3 regions of the Pseudaquabacterium rugosum genome follow, and region 1 is predicted to be linked to each of the others. Evidence: predicted binding sites of a transcription regulator. Region 1 holds the regulator's gene; each other region holds the start of a gene.
The links. The regulator FliA, encoded in region 1, starts transcription of late flagellar genes. The targets are predictions, from matches to a motif close to CTAAAGTTTNNNNNNNNNNNGCCGNTA.
Positions count from the first base shown of each region.

Region 2: the regulator FliA is predicted to act here: its motif matches at 4,921-4,947, upstream of AACH11_RS23545 (chemotaxis protein CheX).
Region 3: the regulator FliA is predicted to act here: its motif matches at 1,846-1,872, upstream of flgM (flagellar biosynthesis anti-sigma factor FlgM).

Region 1 covers NZ_JBBUTF010000004.1:70,767-77,445, forward strand. Annotated here, with positions in the region: gene flhF (flagellar biosynthesis GTPase FlhF) at 1-1,239, shown strand, start outside; gene AACH11_RS04670 (P-loop NTPase family protein) at 1,416-2,354, shown strand; gene AACH11_RS04675 (RNA polymerase sigma factor FliA) at 2,387-3,100, shown strand; gene AACH11_RS04680 (AAA family ATPase) at 3,144-3,872, opposite strand; gene ftsB (cell division protein FtsB) at 3,959-4,258, opposite strand; gene eno (phosphopyruvate hydratase) at 4,456-5,742, opposite strand; gene kdsA (3-deoxy-8-phosphooctulonate synthase) at 5,877-6,679, opposite strand, start outside.
Region 2 covers NZ_JBBUTF010000034.1:26,473-33,151, reverse strand. Annotated here, with positions in the region: gene AACH11_RS23555 (PAS domain S-box protein) at 1-3,535, shown strand, start outside; gene purT (formate-dependent phosphoribosylglycinamide formyltransferase) at 3,541-4,782, shown strand; gene AACH11_RS23545 (chemotaxis protein CheX) at 5,017-5,985, shown strand; gene AACH11_RS23540 (response regulator) at 6,072-6,443, shown strand; gene AACH11_RS23535 (amino acid ABC transporter ATP-binding protein) at 6,483-6,679, opposite strand, start outside.
Region 3 covers NZ_JBBUTF010000004.1:392,573-399,251, forward strand. Annotated here, with positions in the region: gene hslO (Hsp33 family molecular chaperone HslO) at 3-989, shown strand; gene AACH11_RS05970 (hypothetical protein) at 1,037-1,441, opposite strand; gene flgM (flagellar biosynthesis anti-sigma factor FlgM) at 1,488-1,793, opposite strand; gene flgA (flagellar basal body P-ring formation chaperone FlgA) at 2,011-2,829, opposite strand; gene flgB (flagellar basal body rod protein FlgB) at 3,102-3,521, shown strand; gene flgC (flagellar basal body rod protein FlgC) at 3,605-4,012, shown strand; gene AACH11_RS05995 (flagellar hook assembly protein FlgD) at 4,114-4,824, shown strand; gene flgE (flagellar hook protein FlgE) at 4,979-6,265, shown strand; gene AACH11_RS06005 (flagellar basal body rod protein FlgF) at 6,364-6,679, shown strand, end outside.

The DNA.
Region 1 (6,679 bases):
GGAGCTGCGGCGCCCGCCGGTGGCACGCTGCGCCTGCCCGGCAAGGCGGCGCAGCGGCCGGCGGCAGCCACCGGCACGCCCACGCTGCGCGTGATCGCCAATCCACAGCCGCCGCAGGCCGGCGCCGAGGCCGAGGCGCCGGTGCTGCGCGCCGAGCTCGGCCAGGGCGCGCCGGCCTTCTCCGACGACGACTTCGATGCCACGCCCGCCCCGGGCCGCGGCAGCCGGGTCGAGGACCTGCTCGATCGCCAGGAGGTGATGGGCGAGCTGCGCCAGGTGCGCCATCTGATCGAGGAGCGCTTCGGCATGCTGGCCTACATGGAGCGGCTGCAGCGCGATCCGCGCCAGGTCGCGCTGCTGCAGCGCCTGTTCGACTGCGGCCTGTCGCCCGGACTGGTGCGCAAGCTGGTGCAGGCCCTGCCGGCCGATGTGCCCGACGACCTGGTCTGGGCCGCCGGCGTGCTCGAACGCAACCTGCCCAGCGGCGAACATGAGGCGCCGCTGGAGGACCATGCCGGCGTGCTGGCCTTCGTCGGTCCGACCGGCGTCGGCAAGACCACCGGCACCGCCAAGCTCGCCGCGGCCTTCGCCGCCCGCCATGGCGCGGCCAATCTGGGCCTGATCACGCTCGATGCCTACCGCGTCGGTGCCCACGAGCAGCTGCGCGCCTATGGCCGCATCCTGGGCGTGCCGGTGCACACCGCGCACGACCGCGCCTCGCTGGAGGATCTGCTGGAGCTGCTGGCCACCAAGCGCCTGGTGCTGATCGACACCGCCGGTGTCGCCCAGCGCGACCACCGCGCCCGCGAGACGCTGGAGATGCTGCAGCACCAGGCGATCGAGAAGGTGCTGGTGCTCAACGCCGCGGCCCAGGGCGAGACGCTGGAGGACGTGGTGCTGGCCTACGGCGGCAGCCATGGCCTGGGCGTGGTGCTGTCCAAGCTCGACGAGGTGGTCAAGCTCGGGCCGGCGCTCGACGCGCTGATCCGCCAGCGCTGCAAGGTGCTGGCGGTGGCCAACGGCCAGCGCGTGCCCGAGGACTGGCACCGCCTGTCGGCCGCCGCGCTGGTGCAGCGCGCGCTGCAGGGCGGTGGCAGCGCCAGCTGGCGGCTCGATGCCAACGAGGTCAACCTGATCTTCGCCGCCACCCAGGGCGCCGTCGCACCGGGCTTCGCCGGGCTGCCGCCGGGCCTGGGCGCGGGTGTCGCCGCCGTGGCCGGTCAGGGCCTGCCGGCCTGATTCCGGGTCTGCCCGCCGATCCTCCGAACACCCCCCGCGCCGCCCCGCTGCACCGCCCCTTGACCCGCGAGCCGAGCGTCGACACTGATCTTCAGCCCGACGCTCCGCCCCCGGCGGTCACAGCGTCACCGGTCCCGCCTACCGTCCTGCCCACGCGCGCTCCGCCCCGCCACACGATGTCCACGCCGGTTCGTCCGTATCCGCATCCCCCGGCCCACGTGCCCGCCGATCAGGCCGCCGGTCTGCGCGCGCTGTTCGGCAACGGGCGCACGCGCCACCTGCCGCTGGTGCACAACCCCTTCGTGCCCGCCGGTGGCGTGGTGATGGAGCGGCTGTGTGCCGCACTGTCCGAGCACGGCCTGAACACCCTGGTGGTCGATGCCGCCGAGACCGCCTCCGAGCCACACGAGCTGGCGGCGATCGATCTGGCCGCCTGCGTCGAGCCGCTGTCGCCCCAGGTCAGCTACCTGGCCGCCCGGGGGCTGCCACGGCGCTACCTGGACAACCGCGCGACGATGGTCGGCCTGCTCGATGCCCTGCATCTGGCCGCACCGCAGGCCCAGGTGGTGGTGGTGCATGCCAGTGCCTCGGACCTGCGCCGCATCTTCGCCGGCCGGGCGCCGCGGCCGCTGCTGCTGGCCGGTGACCGCCCCGACAGCCTGACCGATGCCTACGCGTCGATGAAGCTGCTCAGCCAGTGGCTGGGCGCACTGGCCTTCGACCTGGTGATCGCCAGCAGTGCCCGGCCCAAGGGGGCACGGCGCATCGCCGAGCGGCTGGGCGAGTGCGCCGATCTGTTCCTCGGCTCGGCCCTGCACCACTGTGCGGTGGTCGATCCCCTGACCCCGGCGCAGTCCGCGCCGACCGCCGCGCTGCGCCGCATGATCGCCGCGCAACTGGCAGCCGACGACCGGCCCCAGGCCCAGGCCCTGGTGGCCCAGGGCGCGCGGGCGTCGGCGCCCCCCTGGCCGGCCGCACCGCTGGCCGCCGCACCGGCCCCGGGCGCGACCACGCGCGTGGGCGGCCGCCATGAATTCCCCGTTTCGACCGGCGTGTCCGCGCGTCCGGAGTCCGACCGCCCGGCCCCGCGCCGTGCGACCGGACGCACGAACTGACCCGATCGACATCGAAGCCTCGGAGACCCGCCATGTACACCGCCAAGGGCCGCCTGGACGCCAATGCGATGCTCAAGCAGTACAGCCCTCTGGTGCGCCGTCTGGCGCACCAGATGATCGCCAAGCTGCCGGCCAACGTCGAGCTCGATGACCTGATCCAGGTCGGCATGATCGGCCTGAGCGACGCCCTCACCCGTTTCGACCAGACCCACGGCGTGCAGTTCGAGACCTTCGCCACGCAGCGCATCCGCGGGGCCATGCTCGACGAGCTGCGCGGCAACGACTGGATGAGCCGCGGCGACCGTCGACAGCAGCGCAGCATCGAGGCCGCCGTGCACAAGCTGGAGCAGAAGCTCGGCCGCGCACCGAACGAGACCGAGATCGCCGCCGAGATGGGCATGGGCCTGCAGGACTACCAGGAGCTGCTGGGCAAGGTCCGCGGCACCCAGCTGGTCCATCTGGAGGACATGACCGGCGACGAGGGCGACGACGACTACCTCGACCGCCACGTGGCCGACAACGAGGCCAACCCGCTGGCCATGCTGCAGGACATGCGCATGCGCCAGGCGCTGGTCGAGGCCATCAAGAACCTGCCCGAGCGCGAGCAGTACGTGATGAGCATGTACTACGAGCACGACATGAATCTCAAGGAGATCGCGGCCGTGCTCAAGGTCACCGAGAGCCGCGTCTGTCAGCTCCACAGCCAGTCCATCGCCCGCCTGCGCGCCAAGCTGCGCGCCTGGTGAGCCCCGCGCCGACGGGCCCCGCGCAGGGCGTGGGGCGCCGCGTTCAGCCGGCCGGCCGGCGCAGCGCGTGCTCGCACTCCGCCTGGTCGCAGTCGGCGCACCAGGCATCCCAGCGGGCCCGCTGACGGGCCTCGGTCGCATCGCGTGCGTGCAGGCGGCTGAACAGGCCGTCCGCCGCCGCCTCCCGGTGCGCATCGGTCGGTGCCAGGGGCGCGGGGTGTGGCCAGCGCTGGCGCAGCAGCGGGGCGACGGCATCGATCGCCGCCTCGACACGGGCCTCACCCTGGCCGCAGACCAGCGACCAGCGCAGGCCGTGGCCGATCAGCAGGGACCGCAGGTGGCCGTCGACCGCCTGCTGGGCCGCCGGGCCGTCGCGCACGCCGGGATCGGCATGCCAGCCCAGATCGAGCGCGGTCAGCAGCGTCAGCGCGCAGTCACGCTGGGCGCTCAGCGCCGGTACGACCAGCGCCTCGTTTCCGAAGTAATGCAGGCCGTAGACCGCCGTCATCAGCGGCGTGGTGTCGGCCACCACGATGTCGTGGTCGATCGCCGCCTGTGCCATGGCCGCCTGCTGGGCGGCGGCGATCTGCGCCTGTTCGTCGGCCCGTGGCGTGCGGCCCTGGCGTTCGCACCAGCTGCGCAGGGCTTCCGGCACCCAGATCGCGCGCCGGCCACTGAGCGCGGCCAGGCGCGGCGCCAGTGCGCGGGCCAGCGCGGTCTTGCCGGTGCTCTCGGCACCGACGATGGCGATCACCAGGGCGCTCTCGGGCATCGGTGCGTGCGATTCGATGGACGGCCGGCGGCCGGTCGGTCGGGCGGGACGTGCCGGCGGGGCAGGTCCGCCGTCGTGCGGCGGACTCAGGGCGTGGCCGTCGGCCGCGCGGCGTACTGCACGAAGATCTCGTCGGGCCGGATCAGACCGAGCTCGGCGCGGGCACGTTCCTCGACCATCTCCAGGCCGCGCTTCAGGTCGTCGAGTTCGGCCTCGAGGGCGACATTGCCCAGTCGCAGCCCCTCGTTGTCGGCGCGCTGGTGTTCGAGCTGCGCCTGCAGCTTCTGCAGCTGGTGCTTGCCGTTGTCGCCGAACCACAGCTGCCATTGCAGCACGCCCAGCAGCGCCAGCAGGGCCAGGGTCAGCGGACGGAGCAGGGCGGACATGGGGCGCGCAGGGGTCGGACAGGTCGGGCGGCCGCCGTGACGGCGGTGCTCAAGCGCGACCGCCGGCGCGGTCCCGGCACGCAGCCCTGCGGGGCCACGCACCGGCACCGGCCGGCGGTCGCGAGGGGCCCGGTCCGGGCCGCCGGATCAGCCCCGGGGACGGGGCGACACGACGGCCAGGGCCGGGATCGGCGACATCAGCGCAGATTGTAGAAGGCCGAGCGGCCCGGGTAGACGGCGACGTCGCCCAGGTCTTCCTCGATGCGCAGCAGCTGGTTGTACTTGGCCATGCGGTCCGAGCGCGACAGCGAGCCGGTCTTGATCTGGCCGGCGTTCAGGCCCACCGCGATGTCGGCGATGGTGCTGTCCTCGGTCTCGCCCGAGCGGTGCGACACGACGGCGGTGTAGCCGGCGCGCTTGGCCATCTCGATGGCGGCGAAGGTCTCGCTCAGGGTGCCGATCTGGTTGATCTTGATCAGGATCGAGTTGGCGATGCCCTTGTCGATGCCTTCCTTCAGGATCTTGGTGTTGGTGACGAACAGGTCGTCGCCGACCAGCTGCACCTTCTTGCCCAGACGGTCGGTCAGGTGCTTCCAGCCTGCCCAGTCGCCTTCGTGCATGCCGTCCTCGATCGAGATGATCGGGTACTTGTCGACCCAGGTGGCCAGCATGTCGGTCCAGCCCTCGGACGTCAGCTTCAGGCCGCCTTCGCCTTCCAGCACGTAGTGGCCGTCCTTGTAGAACTCGCTGGCCGCGCAGTCCAGCGCCAGGGCGATCTGCGTGCCCGGGGTGTAGCCGGCCTTCTCGATGGCCTCCAGGATCATCTGGATCGCGGCCTCGTGGTTGGCCACGCTGGGGGCGAAGCCGCCCTCGTCACCGACGGCGGTCGAGATGCCCTTGTCGTGCAGGATCTTCTTGAGCGCGTGGAAGGTCTCGGCACCCCAGCGCAGGGCCTCGCGGAACGACGGCGCGCCCACGGGCATGATCATCAGTTCCTGCAGGTCGAGGCTGTTGTTGGCGTGGGCGCCGCCGTTGACCACGTTCATCATCGGCACCGGCATCGTCACGCCGCCCATGCCGCCGAAGTAACGGTACAGGGGCAGGCCCGATTCCTCGGCCGCGGCGCGGGCGACGGCCATCGAGACGGCCAGCATCGCGTTGGCGCCCAGGCGGCTCTTGTTCTCGGTGCCGTCGAGATCGATCAGGGTCTTGTCCAGGAAGGACTGCTCGGCGGCGTCCAGGCCCAGCACGGCCTCGCTGATCTCGGTGTTGATGTGCTCGACGGCCTTGAGCACGCCCTTGCCCAGGTAGCGGCTCTTGTCGCCGTCACGCAGCTCGATGGCCTCGCGGCTGCCGGTGGACGCGCCCGACGGCACGGCCGCACGGCCCATCGTGCCCGATTCCAGCAGGACGTCGCATTCGACGGTGGGATTGCCGCGGCTGTCGAGGATCTCGCGGCCGACGATGTCAACAATGGCGCTCATCTGGGTGTCTCTCCAGGGGGATGTGGAATCGGAATCGGGGAATGCGTCAGTATGCCCGCCCGGGGTTACGGGGCAGGCTCAGCATGCAAGGGATGGCCGGCCCTGCGCTTGAGGGGGCGGGCCGCGCCGCGCGCTCAGGCGTTGAAGTCGTTCTCCAGCAGCGGCTGGCGCTTGACGACCTCGTCCAGCGCGCGCAGCTGGGCCAGCAGCGTGGCCATGTGCTTGAGCGGCACCGCATTCGGGCCGTCAGACCAGGCCTTGGCCGGTTCGGGGTGCGTCTCCATGAAGAGGCCGGCGACGCCGGCACCGACGCCGGCCCGGGCCAGCACCGGCACCATCTCGCGCGCACCGCCGCTGGCGCCGCCCAGGCCGCCGGGCTTCTGCACCGAGTGGGTGACGTCGAAGACCACCGGCGCGCCGGACTTGCGCATCTCGGCCAGGCTGCTCATGTCGGCCACCAGGTTGTTGTAGCCGAAGCTCACGCCGCGCTCGCAGGCCAGGAAGCGGTCTTCCGACAGGCCGGCCTCGCGCGCGGCGGCGCGGGCCTTGTCGACCACGTTCTTCATGTCCCACGGTGCCAGGAACTGGCCCTTCTTGATGTTCACCGGCTTGCCCGACTGGGCGACGGCACGGATGAAATCGGTCTGACGGCACAGGAAGGCCGGCGTCTGCAGCACGTCCACGACGCTGGCGACCTCGGCCACCTGGGCCTCGTCATGCACGTCGGTGAGCACCGGCAGGCCGGTCTGGCGGCGCACCTCGTCGAGGATCTTCAGGCCGGCATCGATGCCCAGACCGCGCTGGGTGGTGCCCGACGAGCGGTTGGCCTTGTCGAACGAGCCCTTGTAGATCAGCGGAATGCCGAGGGCCGTGCAGGCCTCCTTCAGCGTGCCGGCGACGTCGAGCGACAGCTGCAGGCTCTCGATCGAGCAGGTGC
Region 2 (6,679 bases), on a different contig from region 1:
TGCGCCCGAGATGCGCGCGCTGCGCGATGGCGCGGTGGTGATCGGCGACCGCCACGACCTGCCGCTGCCGCTGGGGCCGGCCGTGGTGCTGGCCGTGCCGGTGCGCCAGGCCGACGGGCGTGTGCTCGGCGTGTTGTCGAGTGCGCTGCCGCTGGGCGAGCTGCAGCGCACCCTGGCCGGCTGGCACCTGCCGGCTGGCTGGACCAGCCGCCTGGCCGATCGCCACGGCCGGCTGCTGGCGCAGTGGAGCGGCGAGGCCGCCGCCGAGGCCGCGGCGGCGCGGCCGGCGGTCGAAGTGGGGACCGACGTCGGGACCGAAGGGGGCACCGAGGCCGCGCTGCAGACGGTGCAGCGCCAGGGGCTGGGGGGCTGGAGCCTGTCGCTGCAGGTCTCGCGCGGGGCCTGGATGGAGCCGGTGTGGCGCACCGCGGTGCCGGGCCTGCTGGCGCTGCTGCTGGCCACGGCCGGCGGTGTGCTCGGCGGGCGGCTGGCCTCGCGCCGGCTGTCGCGGGCGATGCAGGGGCTGGCGGCCGAGGGCGGGGACGAGGGCGGGGACGAGGGCGGAGCCGCAGACGGGTCCGCCGCCGGTCCCGGCCGGCCCGCGGCCACCGCCACCGGCCCCACCGCCGATGGCGGCGGTCTGCGCGAGATCGACCAGGCCCGCCATCGCCTGCGCCGCACGCTGGCCACGCTGCGCGAGCGCGAGGCCACGCTGCAAGCCATCTTCGACGGCCTGGACGAGGCGCTGATCCTGGTCGACGACCGGCGCATCGTGCGCCTGGTCAACCCTGCCTTCTGCCGCCTGTTCGGCGTCCAGGCCCGCGACATCGTCGGCCGCGGCACCGAGCCGCTGTATGCCCGGGCCCAGGTCCATGCCGGCGCCGCGCGGGAGCACTTCGAGCGCCTGCGCTCGGGCGCGCGCAGCTCGCGCCTGACGCTCGACTGCCGCCGGCCCGACGGCAGCGAGTTCGTCAGCGAGGCCCAGGGCGTGCGCATCCTGCTGCCGGACGGCGCGCTGCTGGGCGTGCTCACCCTGCACCGTGACATCACCGAGCGCAAGGCCGCCGAGGCCACGCTGCGGCGCACCCGCGAGCAGCTGGAGGCCTTCGTCGAACATGCGCCGCTGGCCATCGCGCTGTTCGACACCGGCATGCGCTTTCTCGCCTGCAGCGCGCACTGGCTGCAGGAGATGCGGCGCATGGGCTGGCGCGATCAGGGCCTGCCCGGGCTGACGCTGCACGAGGTGATGGGCCCCTTGCCCGCGCACTGGCGCGAGGCCCACCGCCGCGCGCTGGCCGGCGAGTCCTCGCACCACGAGGCCGAGCGGGTGCTGCAGCCCGACGGCCAGCCGCGCTGGATCAGCTGGGACTGCGTGCCCTGGCGGGATGGCGCGGGCGCCATCGGCGGCGTCATCCTGTCGGCGGTCGACGTCAGCGCGCTGCAGCTGGCCCAGCGGCGCAGCGCCGAGGCCCTGCAGCGCCTGCGCGCGCTGTTCGAGGGCAGCCCGGCGCCGATGGTGCTGGGCCGGCGCGGCAGCGGCGAGATCCTCGACGTCAATCCGGCCTTCGAGCAACTGCTGGGCTGGCCGCGCGACGCGCTGCTGGGGCGCAGCGCCGGCGACCACCTGTGGCTGGACACCGAGGCGCTGGCGATGATGCGCCAGCTGGTGCGCCGCGAAGGCGGCGTGCACGGCCTGCAGACCCGCATGCGCCACCAGGACGGCCGCGCGCTGGAGGTCTCGTTCTCCAGCGTGCGGGTCGACATCGAGGGCGTGCCGCACTTCATCGCCACCGTCTTCGACATCGGCCCGCTCAAGCAGGCCCAGCGCGAGCTGCAGCAGCACCGCACCGTGCTGGAGGCCCAGGTGCGCGAGCGCACCGCGGCGCTGGCCCAGGCCTCGGTCGAGCTGGTGCGCCGGGCCGAGCAGGCCGACAGCGCCAACCGGGCCAAGAGCGCCTTCCTGGCCAACATGAGCCACGAGATCCGCACGCCGATGAACGCCATCATCGGCCTGGCCCATCTGATGGCGCGCGACACCACCGACGCCGTGCAGCGCGACCGCCTGGGCAAGATCGACGATGCCGCACGCCATCTGCTGCAGGTGATCAACGACATCCTCGACCTCTCCAAGATCGAGGCCGGCAAGATGCAGCTGGAGTCGGCCGAGTTCGCGCTCGACGCGCTGGTCGGCCGTGCGCTGGAGCTGGTGCGGCCGGCGGCCCAGGCCAAGGGCCTGGAGCTGGTGCTCGACACCGACCACCTGCCCACGCACCTCACCGGCGACGTGACGCGGCTGTCGCAGATGCTGATCAACCTGCTGGGCAATGCGGTGAAGTTCACCGACAGCGGCTGGGTGCGCCTGAAGGGCGAGCTGCTGCAGCAGCAGCGCCAGCGGGTGCAACTGCGTTTCGAGGTGCGCGACACCGGCCCCGGCATCGCGCCCGACGTCCAGGCCCAGCTGTTCCGGCCCTTCGAGCAGGGCGACGGCAGCGCCACCCGGCGCCACGGCGGCACCGGTCTGGGCCTGGCCCTGGTGCGCCACCTGGCCCAGCGCATGGAGGGCGAGGCCGGGGTCGACAGCCGGCCGGGCGAGGGCGCGAGCTTCTGGTTCACCGCCTGGCTGACGGCGGCCGAGCAGGCCGGCGACCGCGCCGCGCCGGTGCCGCTGCAGGGCCTGCGCGCGCTGCTGGTCGATGACCTGCCCGAGGCCCTGGCCGCGCTGCGCGACGCGCTGCAGATGCTGGGCCTGCAGGTCGAGGCCGTGGGCGGCGGCAGCGCCGCGCTGCAGGCGGTGCAGGCCGGGCTGGCCGCGGGCCGGGTCCACGACGTCGTGCTGTGTGACTGGCGCATGCCGCCGCCCGACGGCATCGCCACGCTGCAGGCGCTGCGTGCGCTGACCGGCGCGGGCATGCCGCCGGCCATCCTGGTGACGGCCTTCAACGAGGCCGAGGTGTTCGACCGCGCGCACGAGGTGCAGGCCGCCGCCGTGCTGGTCAAGCCCGTGACGCCGTCGGCCCTGCACGACACCCTGGTGCGTGTGCTGCGCCCGCATCTGCCGCCGCTGCGGCTCGACGGCCCGGCCGCCGGCAGCCTCGACGTGATGCTGCAGCGCCTGCGCCAGGACCATGCCGGCCAGCGTGTGCTGCTGGCCGAGGACCACCTGATCAACCGCGACGTCGCGCGCGAGCTGCTCGGCCGCGCCGCGCTGCACGTGGAGACGGCCGAGGACGGGCTGCGCGCGGTCGAGCTGGCCTGCGAGCGGCCCTACGACGTGGTGCTGATGGACATGCAGATGCCCGGGCTCGACGGCCTGCAGGCCACGCGCCGCATCCGCGGCCGGCTCGGCCCGGCCCTGCCCATCCTGGCGATGACGGCCAATGCCTTCGGCGAGGACCGCCAGGCCTGCCTGGCCGCCGGCATGAACGACCATCTGGCCAAGCCGGTCGATCCGGCCGCGCTCTACGCGATGCTGCTGCGCTGGCTGCCGCTGCGTCCGGTCGACAATGGCGACCCCGCCCACCTCCCCGCCGGATGATCCCGATGAAGACCCTTGGTACCCCGCTGTCCCCGAATGCCACCCGCGTCATGCTGCTGGGCAGCGGCGAGCTGGGCAAGGAAGTGCTGATCGCGCTGCAGCGCCTGGGCGTGGAGACGATCGCCGTCGACCGCTACGAGAACGCCCCCGGCCAGCAGGTGGCCCACCACGCGCGCACGATCACGATGAGCGATGCGGCCCAGCTGCGCACGCTGGTCGAGACCGAGCGCCCGGCGCTGGTGGTGCCCGAGATCGAGGCCATCGCCACCGCCGAGCTGCAGCGGCTGGAAGCCGAGGGCGTGGTGCGCGTGGTGCCCACCGCCCGCGCCGCGCGGCTCACGATGGACCGCGAAGGCATCCGCCGCCTGGCCGCCGAGACGCTGGCCCTGCCCACCAGCCCCTACCGCTTCTGTGACTCGCTGGCCGAGCTGCAGGCCGCCATCGACGGCACCGACGGTGCCGCGGCCATCGGCTACCCCTGCATCGTCAAGCCGGTGATGAGCAGCAGCGGCAAGGGCCAGAGCAAGATCGACGGCCCCGCCGATGTGCCGACCGCCTGGGACCACGCGATGGCCGGCGGCCGCGTCAGCCACGGCCGGGTGATCGTCGAGGGCTTCATCGACTTCGACTACGAGATCACGCTGCTGACGGTGCGCGCCCGCGGCGCCGACGGCCGCATCGCCACCCAGTTCTGCGAGCCGATCGGCCATGTCCAGGTCAGCGGCGACTATGTCGAGAGCTGGCAGCCGCAGGCCATGCGCCCGCTGGCCCTCGAACGCGCCCGCGCCATCGCCCGGGCCGTCACCGACGACCTCGGCCAGGGCCTGGACGGCCAGCCCGACGGCTGCGGCCTCTACGGCGTCGAGCTCTTCGTCAAGGGCGACGACGTGTGGTTCAGCGAGGTCAGCCCGCGCCCGCACGACACCGGCCTGGTCACCCTGAGCACCCAGTGGCAGAGCGAGTTCGAGCTGCATGCGCGCGCCATCCTCGGCCTGCCGGTCGACACCACGCTGAAGACCCCGGGCGCCAGCGCCGTGATCTACGGCGGGGTCGAGGCCACCGGCCTCGTCTTCGACGGCGTGGCCGAGGCCCTGGCCCTGCCGGGCACCGACATCCGGCTGTTCGGCAAGCCCGAGAGCTTCGTCAAGCGCCGCATGGGCGTGGTGCTGGCGCGGGCCGCGGACACCGATGCCGCCCGCGCCACCGCCAAGGCGGCGGCGGCCCGGGTGCGGCCGCGGGCGGTCTGAGGGCCGGCGTCAGCGCCGGGGCCAGCGCCGGGGCCAGCGGGTCGAACGGGTCGGCCCGCGGGGGGGCGGCGCCGCTGAGCTGGCGCCCGCGTGGCGGCCGCCATCGTTCACGCCGCGGGGCGCCGGGGCGTGGCCGGGCTTCAGTCGGCGCGGCGCCGGTCGATACCGGGGGATGCCACCGGGGGCGTCGACCGCCGGTGCCCGCCGCGTCCGGTATCCGTCCTCCGACCTGTCATGACCGCGAACTCCGCCCTGGCGGCCAAGGTGCTGCTGCTCGAGCACGACGCTCGGCAGTACCAGGCCCTGCTCGACCTGTGTGACCAGCTGGGGCTGGTGCCGCTGCCCCGCACCGCGGCCGAGGCCAGCGAGCTGCTGGGGCAGCACAAGGATCTGGCCGGCGTGCTGCTGGCCGAGGATCTGCCGGGCGCCGGCGATGCCGGCCAGCTGACGCTCGCGCTCGCGATCCACCGCCAGCGGCCCGAGCTGCCGATCTTCCTGCGCCGCACCACGGACCGGCCCCTGAGCACGGCCGAGGCCGAGGCGATCAGCCATCCCTGGTCCGGCGACGAGCCGGCCGTGCTGCGCGAGCACATCGAGGGCAAGCTGTTCAGCCTGCGCTACCCGCCCGAGCTGGTGCAGGGCGTGCTGAACCTGACCTTCGACTCGCTGCAGGCGATGTTCCCGGGCGCGGCCGTCACGCACGAGCGGCCCCACGTGGTGCATGACCGCATCATCTACGGCCAGGTCTCCACGCTGATCCCGATCGAGAGCACCTGGTGCCGCGGCTACATGATGCTGCAGGCCGAGGAGGCCTCGCTGCGCCAGGGCCTGATCCAGGGTTTCGGCTTCACCGGCGGCGGTGGCGACCTGGGCTTCCGCGCGCTGAACAACCTGCTGGCCGAGACGACGAACCTGATCTGGGGCGCGTTCAAGAACCACTACATCCCGCCGCAGGCCTTCGCCAGCGAGCAGACGCAGGTGCCCATCGTCATCAACCACGAGCAGAAGTACATCTCCTTCGGCTCCTCGGATCCGCAGTTGTGCGTGCGCTGGCACCTGTGCGATCCGGCGCGTCCGCACATGCCGCCGGTGCTGATCGTGCAGCGGCTGATCTTCAACCTGCTGTGGTCGCCCGAGGGCTACACCCGCTTCGCCGCCGAGGCGGTGCCGCCCTGCCACACCGGCGTGCTCGAACTGTTCTGACCGCGGGCACGCGGCCGGCCGGTCCGTCGGCGCGCCGTGCGCCCGTCCGTGCCCTGTCCGCATCCTCATCCCCAGCAAGGTGATCCATGGCCCATGTCCTCGTGGTCGACGACTCCTCCGTGGCCCGCGATGTCGTCGCCGGCTTCCTGACCCGCAACGGCTTCGACGTCGCCACCGCCAACGACGGACGTGAGGGGCTGGCCGCGCTGCGGGGCGACCCCGCCATCCGCCTGGTCGTCAGCGACGTCAACATGCCCAACATGGACGGCATCACGATGGCCGAGAAGGTGCGCGCCGAGCTGGGCAACCAGAAGGTGCGCATCGTCATGCTGACGACCGAGAACAACAGCCTGCTGCGCGAGCGCGGCAAGGCGGCCGGGGTCTCGGGCTGGATCGTCAAGCCCTTCCGCGGTGATGCGGTGCTGGCGCCGTTCCGCGCCTACTGCGGACTGGTCTGAGCCTGCGCCGGGGCCGCGGCGCCCCGGCCCGGCGGCGCCTCAGTGCAGCGCGGCCAGGAACTGCTGCAGCTCCGGCGTGCGCGGCGCACCGAAGATCGCCGCGGGCGGGCCCATCTCGTGGATGCGCCCGGCGTGCATGAACACCACCCGGTCGGCGACCTTGCGCGCGAAGCCCATCTCGTGGGTGACCATCATCAGCGTCATGCCCTCGTCGGCCAGCGACTCCACCACCTTCA
Region 3 (6,679 bases), 320 kb from region 1:
CCATGGACGAACTCCACAAATTCCTGTTCGAAGGCCTGCCGGTGCGCGGCATGCTGGTGCGGCTGGACGACAGCTGGCGCGCGCTGCTGCAGCGCCGCCGCACGCCCGACGACGGCGGCTACACGCTGGCCACGCCGGTGCGCCGCCTGCTCGGCGAGATGGCCGCGGCCGGTGTGCTGCTGCAGGCCAACCTGAAGTTCAACGGCGCCATCGTGCTGCAGGTGCATGGCGACGGCCCGGTCAAGCTGGCCGTGGTCGAGACCCAGAGCGACCTGTCGTTCCGCGCCACCGCCACCGTGCAGGGCACGGTGGTCGAGGCGCCGGAGGCCGATCTGGCCCAGCTGGTCAATCTGCAGGGCCAGGGCCGCTGCGCGATCACGCTGGACCCGCGCGACCGCCAGCCCGGCCAGCAGCCCTACCAGGGCATCGTGCCGCTGCACGGCGACCGGCGCGAGAAGCTGCACCGCCTGTCCGAGGTGATCGAGCACTACATGCTGCAGAGCGAGCAGCTCGACACGCGCCTGATCCTGGCCGCCGACGACGAGCGCGCGGCCGGTCTGCTGATCCAGCGGCTGCCGCTGGCCGGCGCGGCCAACCTGGCCGGCAGCGCCGCCGTGGCACGCGACGAGGACCAGATCGGGCTGAACGAGGACTACAACCGCATCGCGACGCTGGCCGGCTCGGTCACGCCGCAGGAGCTGCTGCAGCTGCCGGTCGAGCAGCTGCTGCATCGGCTGTTCTGGGAGGAGACGGTGCGGGTCTACGAGCCGCAGGCGCCGCGCTTCGCCTGCCGCTGCTCGCGCGAGCGCGTGGCCGGCATGCTGCGCGGCCTGGGGCCCGACGACGTCGCGTCGCTGCTGGCCGAGCAGGGGGCGGCCGAGGTCGGCTGCGAGTTCTGCGGGGCGCTCTACCGCTTCGACCCAGTCGATGCGGCGGGCCTGTTCACGGCGCCGGGTGATGCGCCGCCGGCCAGCTCGGCCGTGCAGTGAGCGGCGTCCGGTGACGCCCTGCCGGGGCCCTGGGCCCCGTCAGGCGCTCAGGCCCTGAAGCCGCCGCCGCGCGGCGACGGCCGGGCCAGGCCCTGGGCGTCGTAGAGCCGCGTCAGCGGCGTGTCGTCGGGCAGCAGCAGATCGATCGCGCGGTCGAGCGCCGCGGTCGCGCGGGCCAGCATCTCGCGCTGTTGGGCGACCTGGGCGCCGGCACGGGCCAGCCGCAGGCGCAATTCGGTGGGCACGCCGCCGTGGCGTGCGGCCGTGCGCATCTGTCGCACGGCGGTCTCGAGGGCCTGCAGCAGCTCGTCGGCCTGCTGGCTGACGGCGGGCGCGTCGCGTTCGCGCAGCGCTTCGTGCAAGGCGCGCAGACCGGCCTCGACGGCGCCGACCGACGCGTCGAGCTCGACCAGACGCGCGACGGCCTCATGCTCGGCCCGATGGCTCAGCACGGTGGGGCTCCGACGACCTGGGCGACGGCGGGCGGGACGCCGGCCGTCAGCCCTGACGGCCGCCGACGTTGCTCAGCAGCTCCTGCGCGTTGCTGATGAGCTTGTCGGCGATCGCGTCGGCATTGATCTGGAACTTGCCGTCGCGGATCGCGTTCGAGATGCGCTCGACCTTCTCCGCGTCGAACACGCCCTCGGTGCCGCCGGCGCTGAGCTGGCTGACCGTCTCCGACAGCTGGACCTGCGCACTGGCCTCGTTCGAGGCCGTGGTGCCGGCAGCCGCCGCCGTCGAGGCGGACTTGCGTTCGCCTGCGGCCGGTTGGATGGCCTTGTTCTCGAGTTGACCGATCTTCATGATGGACTCCAGCAGTGGGGGTGACCCGCCTGACCCTGATACATGGACGGGGTATCGGCCCCGTATCCGCGGACTTTAGGGCCTCGTCCGTCGATTGTCGAAAGCGCTCGTGACAGCGTCCGACCAGCCGCCACAGTGTGGCATGCCCGTCGCTGGACGATCCGCCCGGTCCCGCTCAGGTTCCGTCGGATCGGCCACACGGATGCGGTCCGCTTGCTCACAGTGCCAGCTCCACCAGCTGCGCGGCACGCGCCGTGCCCCGCACGATGCGGCCGTTGTCCAGCTTGACCTGGACCGGTTGATCTTCCACGCCCGGTCCGAGCGCCCGGGCCTGGGCGCTGATCTCATAACCTCCACCGTGTGCGCGTACGCGCACGGTCTCGCCGGCCTCGAACCAGCGGCGTGCGCGCAGTGCGCTGCGGTGCAGCGGCGTGCCGGCGGCCAGCGCCTGGCCGAGCACACGGCCTTCCAATGCGGTGGCATCGACCAGCGCGGCGTCCTGCGGTCGTGCGGCCCAGTCGACTTCGGCCACCCGCAGGTGGGCGGCCTGCAGCACCGTGCCGGCCGGCAGGTCGGCGGTGGCCGCCAGGCCCGGGCCCCACAGCCGCACCGTCACGGGCAGATGGACGTTCCAGCGCACCGGGCCATCGACGCAGCGCAGGCCGATGCGCAGGGGGGCACCGGTCAGGCGCAGCTCGCGCGGCAGCCAGGGTTCGACGCGCCGGCAGGGCGCCAGCCGCAGCCGCGGGTCGATGCGGCCGGGTTCGACCTCGACCCGCAGTGCGGGCCGCGGGCCCTCGGCGGCCACGGGCAGTGCGGTCAGGCGCTCGCGCATCGCGTGCAGCGCATCGACGAAGACGGGCGCCATCGCCAGCGGAGCGGCCACGCCGTCGGTCGTGGCCGGGGCCGTGGGCCGGGCGGTGTCGGCATCGACCGCGGCCTGGGCGGGCCAGGACAGCAGCGCCGCACTGGCCGCGGCCAGCACCGCGGTGCCGAGCAGCAGCCGCAGGCCGTCGCGGGAGGCGGCGGACGCCATGGGGGTGGAGCGTGGGTTCACGGGCGACATCATGCGGGCGCGCCGTGCGGGCCCGTGGCCGGAACAGGCCGCCCATCGCGGTGCTGATCCGGCTCATGGCCGGGCGGGCGCTGTCGAGAATCGGCCGCATCCTGCCCCTGATGCCGGTCGTCTGCGGCCACCGGCCGGACCGCACCGCCCGGTGCCGGGTCGGTGCCCGTGGGGGACCCGATGCCACGGCGACGGGATCCTCGCCGCCCGTCGCTCCTGACCGCCGTCCTGAAGGCCTTGCCATGAACCGTCTGACCCAGGCGCTCGAGTTCCAGTCCCAGGCCCTGCTGCTGCGGGCCGACCGGCAGGGGCTGCTGGCCTCGAACATCGCCAACGCCGACACGCCCGGCTACGAGGCGCGCGAGATGGACTTCGCCCGTGCGCTGCGCGAGGCCACCGGCACCGCCAGTGAACCCCCGTCGCCGCCGCTGGCCGTCACCGATGCCGCCCATGTCGCGCAGCCGGTGTTCAGCGACGAGACCACCAGCACGCTGATCTGGGCCCGTCACAGCCAGGATGCGGTCGACCGCAACACCGTCGACCTCGACCGCGAGCGCGCCAGCATGGCCGAGAACACGGTCAAGTACGAGGCCGCGCTGCGCTTCATCAACGGCAGCCTGCGCACCCTCGGCGATGCGATGAAGAGCCACAACCAGGGCTGAGGTCCGGATCCGTGATCCGCCCGGGCCGTTCCGCCACCGCCGTCCGCCGCCCCGCCTGAAACGCACTCCCGAGGAGCCCCGTCATGAGCATGCTGAAGATCTTCGACGTCTCGGGCAGCGCGGTCAGCGCCCAGACCCAGCGCCTGAACGTCGTGGCCAGCAACCTGGCCAACGTCGACACCGTGGCCGGCCCCGACGGCTCGGTCTACCGCAACCGCCAGGTGGTCTTCGAGACCACCTACATGGACGAGCTGACCTCGGCCGGTGTGCGCGTGTCGAACGTGCGCGAGGACGACACCCCCGGCCGGCGCGTGTTCGATCCCAAGCACCCGGCCGCCGATCAGCAGGGTTATGTGACCTATGCCAACGTCAATGCGGTCGAGGAGGTGGTCAACATGATCTCGGCCTCGCGCTCCTACCAGAACAACATCGAGGTCATGAACACGGCCAAGAGCCTGGCCTTGAAGACCTTGCAGATGGGCCAGGGCTGAGGCCGTCGTCGGCCGCCCTGCACACGCCTGCGCCGTGAGCCATCGATCGCGTCGCCCGCCCGGCGCCGCACGCCTGCCTTCCCCCCGTCCGTGAGCCCGTGATGAGCACCACCTCCGCCACCAGCAGCACCAGCAGCAATCCCTACGCCTATCTCAACGGCAGCAGCACCAGCGCCAGCAGCACCAGCAGTTCGAGCAGCAGCACCTCGGCCACCAGCGCGCAGGAGCAGAACGAGCGCTTCCTGACGCTGCTGACGGCCCAGCTGCAGAACCAGGATCCGATGAACCCGATGGACAACGCCCAGATGACCTCGCAGATGGCGCAGATCAGCACCGTCAGCAGCCTGGAGACGGTCAACCAGTCGCTGCAGTCGCTGGGCTCGCAGTTCGTGCAGATGCAGGCGCTGCAGGGGGCGTCGATGGTCGGCCGCGAGGTGATGCTCGAGGGCGACCGCATGAGCGTCGACGACGCGGCAGGCACCGGCAGCGGCGCCTATGAGCTGGCCTCGGCGGCCAGCAAGGTCGAGCTGCAGGTGCTCAACGCGTCGGGCCGGGTGGTCGACACCGTCAACCTGGGCGCGCAGTCGGCCGGGCGCCAGAGCTTCGAATGGGACGGTGGCGACCTGGCGCCCACGGATGCGGCCGGCTACCGCTTCAACATCGTGGCCACCTCCAGCAGCGGATCCACCGTGACGGCCACCGAGCTGATGTACGACCAGGTCACCTCGGTCAACACCAGTGGCAGCGCGCTGGCGCTGCAGACCACCCACAGCGGCTCGGTCGGCTACAGCGCGATCAAGGGCCTGCACTGAATCCGCGCGGCACCGGCCGCGCCAAGGGGGCTGCGGCAGCGTCGGGGGGCGCGGCCGAACAGCCCGGGGCAGGGCCCTCAGTTCACCATTTGGGTGAAGCTCACGGGCACTAGAGTGCCTGCCACACCACACCAGTCTCACAGGAGTCACGCACATGGGTTTCCAGCAGGGTGTCAGCGGTCTGAACGCGTCGGCCAAGAACCTGTCGGTGATCGGCAACAACGTCGCCAATGCCAGCACGGTCGGTGCCAAGGCCTCGCGTGCCGAGTTCGCCGACGTGTATGCACGTTCGTCCGGCGCCGACGGGACCAACATCGGTCTGGGCACGCAGGTCGCCACGGTGGCCCAGCAGTTCCGCCAGGGCAACGTCAGCATGACGGACAACCCGCTCGATGTCGCGATCAACGGCAACGGCTTCTTCCAGATGCAGGACTCCAACGGCACCACGCTGTACTCGCGCAACGGCCAGTTCCAGGTCGATCGCAGCGGCTACGTGGTCAACGCCAGTGGCGAGAAGCTGCTGGGCCGCGCGGTCAACGCCGAAGGCAGCCTGCTGGCCGGCCCGGCCACGCCGGTGCAGGTGCCCACCGCCGGCATCGCGCCCAGCCAGACCACCGAGGTCTCGCTGGAGATCAACCTCGATGCGCGCGACGAGGCCACCTACAGCGAGACCGCCGACGTCTCGATCGACTTCACCGACGACAAGACCTACAACGACGCGACCTCGCAGACCCTCTACGACTCCAAGGGGCAGGCCGTCTCGGTCACCTACTACTTCCAGAAGACCGACAGCAACGTCTGGAACATGTACGCCACCATCGACGGCTCGCCGGTGGAGGTCGACGGTGACAACCCGGTGCCGCAGGCCGTGCTGCGCTTTCCGGACGACGGCACCTCGCCGACCATCTACAACCTCGATGGCTCGGAGACGACGCTGCCGCTGAAGATCACCTTCCCGGCGCCGACCGACGAGACGGTGTCCGACGCCTGGAACGAGATCACCGATGTCGAGTTCGACCTCGGCAACATGACCCAGTTCGGCTCGGTCTTCGGTCCGACCGACGTCTCGCAGGACGGCTTCCCGCCGGGGCGGCTGACGTCGGTCTCGATCGGCTCCGATGGCACCTTCATGGCCAGTTACTCGAGCGGCCAGTCCAGTCCGATCGCCCGTGTCGAGCTGGCGATCTTCCGCAACTCGCAGGGCCTGCAGCCGCTGGGCGGCAACGTCTGGGCCGGAACCTATGACTCCGGCGACGCGATCCTGGGCGTGCCCGGCGGCGGCAACCTGGGTCTGCTGGAGTCGAAGTCGGTCGAGGAGTCCAACGTCGACCTGACCAACGAACTGGTGAGCATGATGGTCGCCCAGCGCATCTACCAGGCCAATGCGCAGACCATCAAGACCGAGGACTCGGTCATGCAGACCCTGGTCAGCCTGCGCTGAGCCGGTCATCGCCGGCCTGAGCGACGGCGGGCGCGTCCCGGCCGCCACCGTGCTCCGGCCCCTGCCATCTGCCCTGCGCCGCGTGCGCCGCCCCCGACATGGATCGTGTCATCTACCTCACGATGGCCGGCGCCAAGGCCGCGATGCAGCGCCAGGACGTCGTCTCCAACAACCTCTCGAACGTCTCGACGACCGGCTTCCGGGCCGAGCTCACCGCCTTCCGCGCGGTGCCGGTGCGTGGCGACGGGGCCAGCACCCGGGTCTATGCGCTGGAGAGCACGCCGGGCTACAACGCCGAGGCCGGCCCCGTCCAGGCCACCGACAACCCGCTGGACGTGGCCCTCAAGGGCAATGCCTGGCTGGCCGTGCAGGGCATCGACGGCACCGAGGCCTACACCCGCAGCGGTGGCATGG